DNA from 2 places in the Vibrio aphrogenes genome. Region 1 is predicted to be linked to the other one. Evidence: predicted binding sites of a transcription regulator. Region 1 holds the regulator's gene; the other holds the start of a gene.
What was found. The regulator MetJ, encoded in region 1, represses methionine synthesis genes. The targets are predictions, from matches to a motif close to TTAGACNTNTANANGTCTAA.
Positions count from the first base shown of each region.

Region 1 (4,439 bases):
TTGCCGTGATAAAACCAATGGAAGGGTATGATAAAACAGCCCATATTGATATAAAACTGAAATATTGTAGAAAAAGAGAGCAAATGAGTTGATCGAAACCAGAGTATTCTCTATTATACTGCGCCTCTAACGATGTATATATCTACATCATTTTTTAGTAACTACGTATGGTGTCTGACCGCTCTTGTAGGTAACTCTTACAAGGGGATGATTCAGATAGCGATACGGACCAATAAAAGGTTTGTCCTATGAAAACTGGTATCCACCCAGAATACAAAGCTGTTAGCGCTAACTGCTCTTGTGGTAACACTTTTGAGTTCAACACAACTCTAGACAAAGAGTCAATCCACCTAGACGTATGTGACAAATGTCACCCATTCTACACTGGTAAGCAACGTATCGTAGATACAGGCGGCCGTGTTGATCGCTTCAACAAACGTTTTGGTGCACTTAGCAGCAAAAAATAATCGATCACTAAAACACTTTAGTGTGAGACCGAATTGGAAAGGGATGCTTAGGCGTCCCTTTTTTCTTATCTAAAATGCGCGACATTAACTACCAAGTTTTAATTTGATCCATTAAGATTGACACTTATCCCTCCGTATACATTTTAGGACTACAGCATAATGTCAGATGATCAGCAGCAAGATGACTTTCGTCAAAGAGCACTTAACTACCACGCTCAACCTACCGCCGGCAAAATCGCTATTGCTTTAACAAAGCCTGCCGATACCGCAGAAGACCTCGCCCTCGCTTATAGCCCAGGGGTAGCAGAACCGGTTCGTGAAATTGCCCTGAATCCTGATAATGCTTATAAGTACACTGCGAAAGGCAATACCGTTGCAGTGATCTCAAATGGTACGGCGATTTTAGGTTTAGGTAATTTAGGCCCCTTAGCCTCTAAGCCTGTAATGGAAGGTAAAGCGCTATTGTTCAAGCGTTTTGCCAATCTTGATTCAATTGATATTCAAGTAAAACATCGCACCATTGATGAATTTATTGATACGGTTGCCAATATTGCCGACACTTTTGGCGGTATTAATCTAGAAGATATTAAAGCTCCTGATTGTTTTGAAATTGAACGTCAGTTGATTGAACGTTGTGACATACCAGTTTTCCATGATGACCAGCATGGTACCGCTATCGTAACGGCAGCAGGTATGTTAAATGCCATTGAGTTACAAGGTAAAAAACTATCAGAATGTAAAATTGTTTGCTTAGGTGCTGGGGCGGCTGCGGTCGCTTGTATGGAGCTCTTGATCAAATGCGGCGCCTTACGTGAAAAGATTTATATGCTCGATCGTAAAGGCGTGATTCATACTCGTCGTGATGACTTGAACGAATACAAACAATTATTTGCCAATAATACGGATATGCGTACCTTAGAAGATGTGATTGAAGGTGCTGATTTATTCTTAGGTGTGTCAGGTCCAAATCTATTACCAGCTGAAGCGCTTGCCTTGATGGCGGATAAGCCGGTTGTTTTTGCTTGCTCTAACCCTGATCCTGAAATCAAACCTGAAATCGCGACCAAAGTGCGTAATGACTTGATCATGGGAACAGGGCGCAGCGATTATCCAAACCAAGTGAACAATGTGATTTGTTTCCCATTCATTTTCCGTGGAGCATTGGATGTGCGTGCCAGTGAAATTAATGATGAAATGAAGCTGGCTGCAGTTGAAGCGATTCGTCAACTAGCAAAACAAGAGGTTCCGGCGGAAGTATTAAAAGCAGCTGGCGTCGATCATCTAGAATTTGGCCCAGATTACATCATTCCAAAACCAATGGACCCACGTTTGCTCTCTGAAGTTGCGGGTGCTGTGGCTCGTGCCGCGGTTGAATCTGGCGTAGCACGTATTGAGTTGCCGGAAGAGTATAAGCGATAACGGAGCTCGAATTTCGTTTCTCGTTATTCGAAAAAGCAAAAGCCAGAACGTTGATTCGTTCTGGCTTTTTATTATGAGTAACTAAAAATTTATAGTGGTGAATTAAAACGAGAAAGAATATTCGAGAAACGAGCCACGAATATGCGAGACACGTTTTTAATCATCAAAATTTTCGAATTCAATCCCCATTTCCGTCATTAAACGTTTTACTTCCGTTGGGATATCATCAGGGCGGTCTTTACGTAGATCTTCATCTGTTGGTAAAGGTTGGCCGGTATAAGCATGCAAGAAGGCTTCACATAGCAACTCACTGTTGGTTGCGTGGCGTAAGTTATTGACCTGACGGCGAGTGCGTTCATCGGTCAAAATCTTCAGTACTTTTAAGGGAATTGAAACAGTGATTTTTTTGACTTGTTCACTTTTTTTTCCATGCTCTGCATACGGGCTAATGTATTCACCATTCCAATCTGCCATCACACACCTTCGTTATTGATTATTTAAAATTTGTGGCTGTGGGTAATTTTAGGTGCATTTACCGCCAAAAGTAAAGACACTTAGATGGCTAGAAGTCTTGACGTCCTGCTTTGGCAGCGATAAAGTTAACCTCTCTTTAGACACTGTGAGCCTGTAGAGTCAAATGATCGTAGACATCTTCATCGTCAGTGATGACTTATGCCTTGATTGATATGATTATTTTAAGAAATTCCCTAGGCAAAAATAGCGCTTTAATAGTATTTAAGTATAGTGTCTATATACATTGATTGAGCACGTAACGTAAGGAATACACCAATGAGTTCAAGAAAGCCCGCGACTGTCGCTGTTCGAACCGGAATTGAATCTGATAGCCAATTTCATGCCGTCGTTCCGCCAATTTACCTTTCGACCAATTATGGCTTTCCTGCTTTTGGTGAAGTGCCTCAATATGATTATACTCGCTCTGGTAACCCCAATCGTGGTTTGCTAGAACAAGCTCTGTCTGAATTAGAACAAGGCGCTGGTGCGGTTATTACTAATTGTGGCACTTCCGCTTTGAACTTATGGGTTTCGGCCTTTATCGGCCCCGATGACTTAATCATCGCTCCCCATGATTGTTATGGTGGGACTTACCGCTTGTTTAATACTCGGGCCCAAAAAGGAGATTTTAAGGTTCAGTTTGTTGATCAATCCAATCAAGCGGAATTTGATGCGGCGCTCGCTAACAAGCCGAAGTTAATCTTATTAGAAACCCCTTCCAATCCTTTAGTGCGAGTGGTGGATATCGCACAAGCTTGCGCAAAAGCCAAGCAAGTGGGCGCATTAGTGGCCGTAGATAACACCTTCTTGACACCGGTGTACCAAAAACCGTTAACCTTAGGGGCAGACTTTGTGGTGCATTCGACCACCAAGTACATTAATGGTCATTCCGATGTGATTGGTGGCGTCATCATTGCAAAAGAAGCCGAGCATGCTGAAACATTAGCCTGGTGGGGAAATTGCATTGGGGCAACGGGCACACCGTTTGATAGTTATATGACGCTTCGTGGCCTGAGAACCTTGCCAGCCCGGATGCGTGTTCATGAAGAAAGCGCCCAAACTTTACTGGCTTATCTTCAACAACAGCCTTTAGTAGGGACGATTTACCATCCGAGTTTACCGCAGCATCCTGGGCATGATATCGCCAAAGCTCAGCAAAGTGGTTTCGGCTCCATGCTCAGTTTTGAAATCAATGGCAGCATGGAACAACTCAAGACCTTCGTGGGTCAGTTACAACTATTTTCTCTAGCGGAGTCGTTAGGTGGAGTAGAAAGCTTAATGTGTCACCCTGCATCAATGACTCATCGAGCTATGTCAGATGAAGCACAAGCAGAAGCGGGGATTTCGCCGCTATTATTGCGTGTTTCTGTTGGATTAGAGGACAGTCAGGATTTAATCGCTGATTTAGAGCAAGCTTTCAAAAAAGCACAAGAGGTAGCGTAAATGACATCTGCTCGTCAGTTACACAAATTTGGTGGTAGTAGTTTGGCCAACCCAGAGTGCTACAAACGAGTCGCCAACATTTTAAAAGAATATTCATCTCCAGCCGATATTATCGTCGTCTCTGCGGCAGGCAGTACTACTAACCGTTTGATCGATTGGATCAGTGCGTTAGAAAAAGATGGTCGTATTGCACATGAAGTTTTACAGCAATTACGCCAGTTTCAAATTGGCTTGGTGGAAGAACTATTACCAGAAGAAAAAGCTCAGCCTTTGTTGGACTTATTGGTCGCAGAATTTACCGCATTAAGTGATATTCATGGTCCGATCAATGACGTTATGCGTGCGAGTATTTTAGGTCATGGTGAAGTCTGGTCATCTCGTTTATTAGCGGCGTTATTATGCCATTTAGATATGGAAGCGGCACAACTGGATTCTCGTGATTTTTTACGTGCAGAGCGAGGCGCACAGCCTGAAGTCGACCGCGGCCGTTCTTTACCATTATTAAAAGAAATTTTGGCGCAACATGGTAGTAAGCGTCGCCTAGTGATTACGGGTTTTATGGCGCGTAATGAAGTGGGCGAAACGGTCTTACTTGGG
Region 1 covers NZ_AP018689.1:202,771-207,209, forward strand. Annotated here, with positions in the region: gene rpmE (50S ribosomal protein L31) at 249-467, shown strand; gene VCA1004_RS00970 (malic enzyme-like NAD(P)-binding protein) at 627-1,886, shown strand; gene metJ (met regulon transcriptional regulator MetJ) at 2,043-2,360, opposite strand; gene VCA1004_RS00980 (O-succinylhomoserine (thiol)-lyase) at 2,676-3,842, shown strand; gene VCA1004_RS00985 (bifunctional aspartate kinase/homoserine dehydrogenase II) at 3,843-4,439, shown strand, end outside.

Region 2 (4,439 bases), 240 kb from region 1:
TTTTGTGTAATGGGGGCAATTAGCCTCCATTCTTTTTTATTTTAAGTGTGCTGGAGGGCTTCTCAATGGCTGTAGCTGCCAATAAACGTTCTGTGATGACTCTATTTTCAAGTGCTTCAGATATGTATAGCCATCAGGTTCGTATTGTTCTAGCCGAAAAAGGTGTGAGTGTCGAAGTTGAGTTAGTCGATGAAGAAAACTTACCATCGGATTTAATTGAACTGAACCCATATAAGTCAGTTCCGACATTGGTTGATCGTGAACTTGCACTTTATAACTCAAACATCATCATGGAATACCTTGATGAACGTTTTCCGCATCCACCTTTGATGCCGGTTTACCCTGTTGCTCGTGGTAACAGCCGTTTAATGATGTATCGTATTGAGCGTAACTGGTACTCTCAAGCTGAAAAAATCATGACAGGCTCAGCGGAAGAAGCCGAAGCAGCACGTGTTAAATTACGTAATGATTTACTGACGCTTGCGCCTGTATTTGCAGAATACGAACACTTCATGAGTGAAGAATTTAGCTTAATCGATTGTTATTTAGCTCCATTATTATGGCGTTTACCAACATTGGGTATTGAATTATCTGGACCTGGTTCTAAAGAACTTAAGATCTACATGAGCCGTGTGTTTGAGCGTGATTCATTCTTAGCTTCATTAACAGAAGCTGAAAGAGAAATGCGCTTGGTTCGCTAATATCATGGATATGAACAAGATGACTCCAAGACGTCCATACCTCATTCGTGCATTTTACGAATGGTTAGTGGATAACGATTTGACGCCACATTTAGTTGTTGAGGCGACATTACCAGGTGTGCGAGTGCCGATTGAATTTGTACAAGATGGACAAATTATTTTAAATGTCGCCCCTCGCGCAGTTGGTAACTTGGAAATCAGTAATGATGCGATCATGTTTAATGCTCGTTTCAGTGGTCGTCCACATTCGGTGATTGTTCCTATTTACGCGGTACAAGCAATTTATGCGCGTGAAAATGGAGCGGGTACCATGTTTGAACCAGAGGAAGCTTATGAAGCGGAATTTGAGGAAAATATGGAAGAAGATGTAGCATCATCTTTGTCGAATGTAGATACCACGCTTGACGTTGAAGAAAGGGAAGGCTCAACCGCGATAGAGACTGACTCTTCAAGTAAGCCTAAAGGGCGTCCAACCTTAACGGTCGTTAAATAACTTCCGCAAGTAGGTAAACAAACACCTTATCTAAAAAAGCAGTATGTGAGTACTGCTTTTTTGTTATCTCAGAACCCTCAGAGTACTAATATCAATTGTACTCATTATCTGATTCTTCTTTTTTAAGCAATTTCTGATTTTAAGCAATTTCTGATTATCTAAGTAACCTCAGTTGCGGATAACTGGAAGTTACTCAATACAGCAATTTTGGCGTTTAACTTCTTTAAAACCTACGTAATAGGTTAGATATTGACCGATTATTTTGCTTTATTATCCATCCTAAATTTCGGTATTGAGAGAAATTAATTAACCTTAGGTAGAGGATAGATATTTTTATTATTTATATATCAGAAGGTTAGAATGGTTATTGTGACACTCTTATCCGCAGTTGAGGTTAAGTACTATGATTGGTATAAATTTGACAATAGAACTTCTGATTCTTACTCGACATTCCGATAAGGGTTGATATACTCATGGGTGTTTAGACGTCTAGATTGCTTATGGAGAGAGCGCAATGCCAATTAAGATCCCCGATCAACTTCCTGCATCCGATATTCTTCGTCAGGAACGAATCTTCATTATGTCGGAGACTCGAGCGACGACACAGATGATTCGCCCACTGAAAGTTTTGATCTTAAATCTCATGCCTAAAAAGATTGAGACGGAAACTCAATTTTTACGTTTACTGTCAAACAGTCCACTTCAAGTGGATATTGAGCTATTAAGAATCGATGACAGACCAAGCAAAAACACGCCAACCGAGCATTTAAATAACTTTTACCGCCAGTTTGATATGGTCAAAGACCGTAATTTTGATGGTTTGATCATAACAGGTGCACCGTTAGGCTTAGTTCAATTTGAAGATGTGGTTTATTGGGATCACTTACAAACGGTGATGACGTGGGCAAAAGATCATGTCACCTCGACACTCTATGTATGTTGGGCCGCACAAGCTGGATTAAAGCTGTTGTATGATTTGCCGAAACAAACACGCGATGAAAAACTTTCTGGTGTGTACCAACACAGTGTTGTTAGTGAATTTCACCCCATTGTGAGAGGGTTTGATGATGGCTTTTTAGCTCCGCACTCCCGTTATGCAGACTTTAGTGCAGATTATCTTGCTGAGCATACCGATTTAGATATTTTGGCGACATCTGATGATGCTGGCGTCTATTTGGCAGCAACCAAAGATAAACGTCATGTGTTTGTGACGGGACACCCTGAGTATGATGCCAATACTTTACACAATGAATACGTGCGTGATTTAGCGGAAGGATTAGATCCCGCCATACCTGTCAATTATTATCCCAACGATAATCCGGATAACCCTCCATGTGCGAGCTGGCGTAGTCATGGGCATCTATTATTTGCCAATTGGCTCAATTATTGCGTCTATCAGCAAACCCCTTATGATTTAGAGCATTTCTCGGTTGAGAATTTTACCAAAGACGATTAAGACCATGGGTACTCAAGCCTTTTTTTAGGCAGTTTTTGACTATCGAATTAGTGTGATGGATACAACTTATAACGAGAAAAGGAGTCAATGATTGACTCCTTTTTTGTTTTACAGCATTCATGTTTGAACGGATTAATGTTTTAAAGATAAGGTCGGTAGAGCAAGGTGCCAACGGATTGCGGCTAAGCGAATCGTTAAGGTCGTTGTCACCCCTAATAAAAATGAAACTTGGGAAGGCAGATCAAAATATAACGAAAGGGTGTGAATGATGCCACCGGCAATACACGCTGTGGCATAGATTTCACTGCGTAATACCATGGGAATTTCGCGGGCCAAAATATCCCGGATAATGCCACCGCCACAGCCAGTGATAACCCCCATAATAACCGCAACTAGCATCGAATCTTGCAATAATAGTGACTTTTCAACCCCAATTCCTACAAAGACCGCTAAACCGATCGCATCACATACAGGCAATACGTACCACGAGAGTTTTCGGGGACGACGGACTAATAACAAAGTAAATAGGCAGGTCACAAACACCACCCATAAATAATTATTATCAATGATCCAGAACACTGGGGTTGAACCGAGCATCATATCTCGAATCGAGCCACCACCAATGGCGGTGACACTGGCTAATACAACCATGCCAAATGGGTCCATTTTTAAACGACCTGCGAGTAATACGCCTGATATTGCAAAAATGGCGGTGCCAAATAAGTCAAAAATATACAGTAGCGATATATGCATGGAAGGCATTCTTATGGGTATATTGATATGGAGAAAATTGGCGTAGATTCTACTGGTAAATTCGATTTGCGCAAATATTTATTTACAATGATCTTACTTTATCTAAATAGTGACAAACTTGCTCGAGTGCTTTAAGGCTACGCATGGTTGGACGGGAGATCCAATCTGGGTTCAGAGACCAAATAAATTGGTGCTTTACTGCTGGAATCTGCGGCCATTTTTGCCAAATTGAGTGACTGAGGGAGTCTTCAGGGATAAAGATGACGTCCGGTTTTAAGGCAATAATCTGCTCTTGATTGACTTGAGGATAAGCAACCGCTTGTTGTGAAAGAATATTTTGACCACCACACACTGATAATATGTCATTGGGCCAATGAGGTGGACTAAATGACATCAGAGGTTGGTCACTGAGCTGATAAAAATAACGTACTTTTGACCTATGTTGGTATTTGCGGTGTAAATACTCGAGTGTTGCTTCAAATACAGCCGCATTATGTTGACCAATCGTCGGGTCGGCGGCCCATTGGCTTAATTGGCGGATATTTTTAGGAATATCCGAGAGGGTTTCAATGTCGGAGTAATAAATAGGGATGCCAAATTGCTTTATTTTATCTAATTCTTTAGCGTTGGCATTAGAGTGCCAGGCAATTACCAAGTCGGGTTGTAATGTGAGAACTCTTTCGAGTTTAATATTTTGGTAGCTGGCAATTTGTTCGATATTACCAGCTTCTGGAGGGTAGTCACTGGCTTGACTGACACCAACGATTTTGTCACCTAATCCGGCAGAAAAGGCTAATTCGGTGGCGTGAGGTGAGAGGGTTATCACGCGTTGTGCAACGTGAGGATGAGCGGCCATTACTTGTGTTGTAGCAGCGAGCCAAAGAGTAATAGCGAGTAACTGTTTCCGTAGCAAGTTTTCGTTCCTTGAAATGAGCCATGCCAGAAAACATGGCTCGATAAAGCGTTATTTCATACGAGTTAACATGTTAACAATCATATCTGATGAACGTTTAGCCGCAAGCGGTAAGAACTCATC
Region 2 covers NZ_AP018689.1:444,574-449,012, forward strand. Annotated here, with positions in the region: gene sspA (stringent starvation protein SspA) at 66-701, shown strand; gene sspB (ClpXP protease specificity-enhancing factor) at 706-1,194, shown strand; gene metA (homoserine O-acetyltransferase MetA) at 1,709-2,650, shown strand; gene VCA1004_RS02155 (TRIC cation channel family protein) at 2,783-3,403, opposite strand; gene VCA1004_RS02160 (helical backbone metal receptor) at 3,486-4,316, opposite strand; gene mtnN (5'-methylthioadenosine/S-adenosylhomocysteine nucleosidase) at 4,368-4,439, opposite strand, start outside.
Region 2: the regulator MetJ is predicted to act here: its motif matches at 1,676-1,695, upstream of metA (homoserine O-acetyltransferase MetA).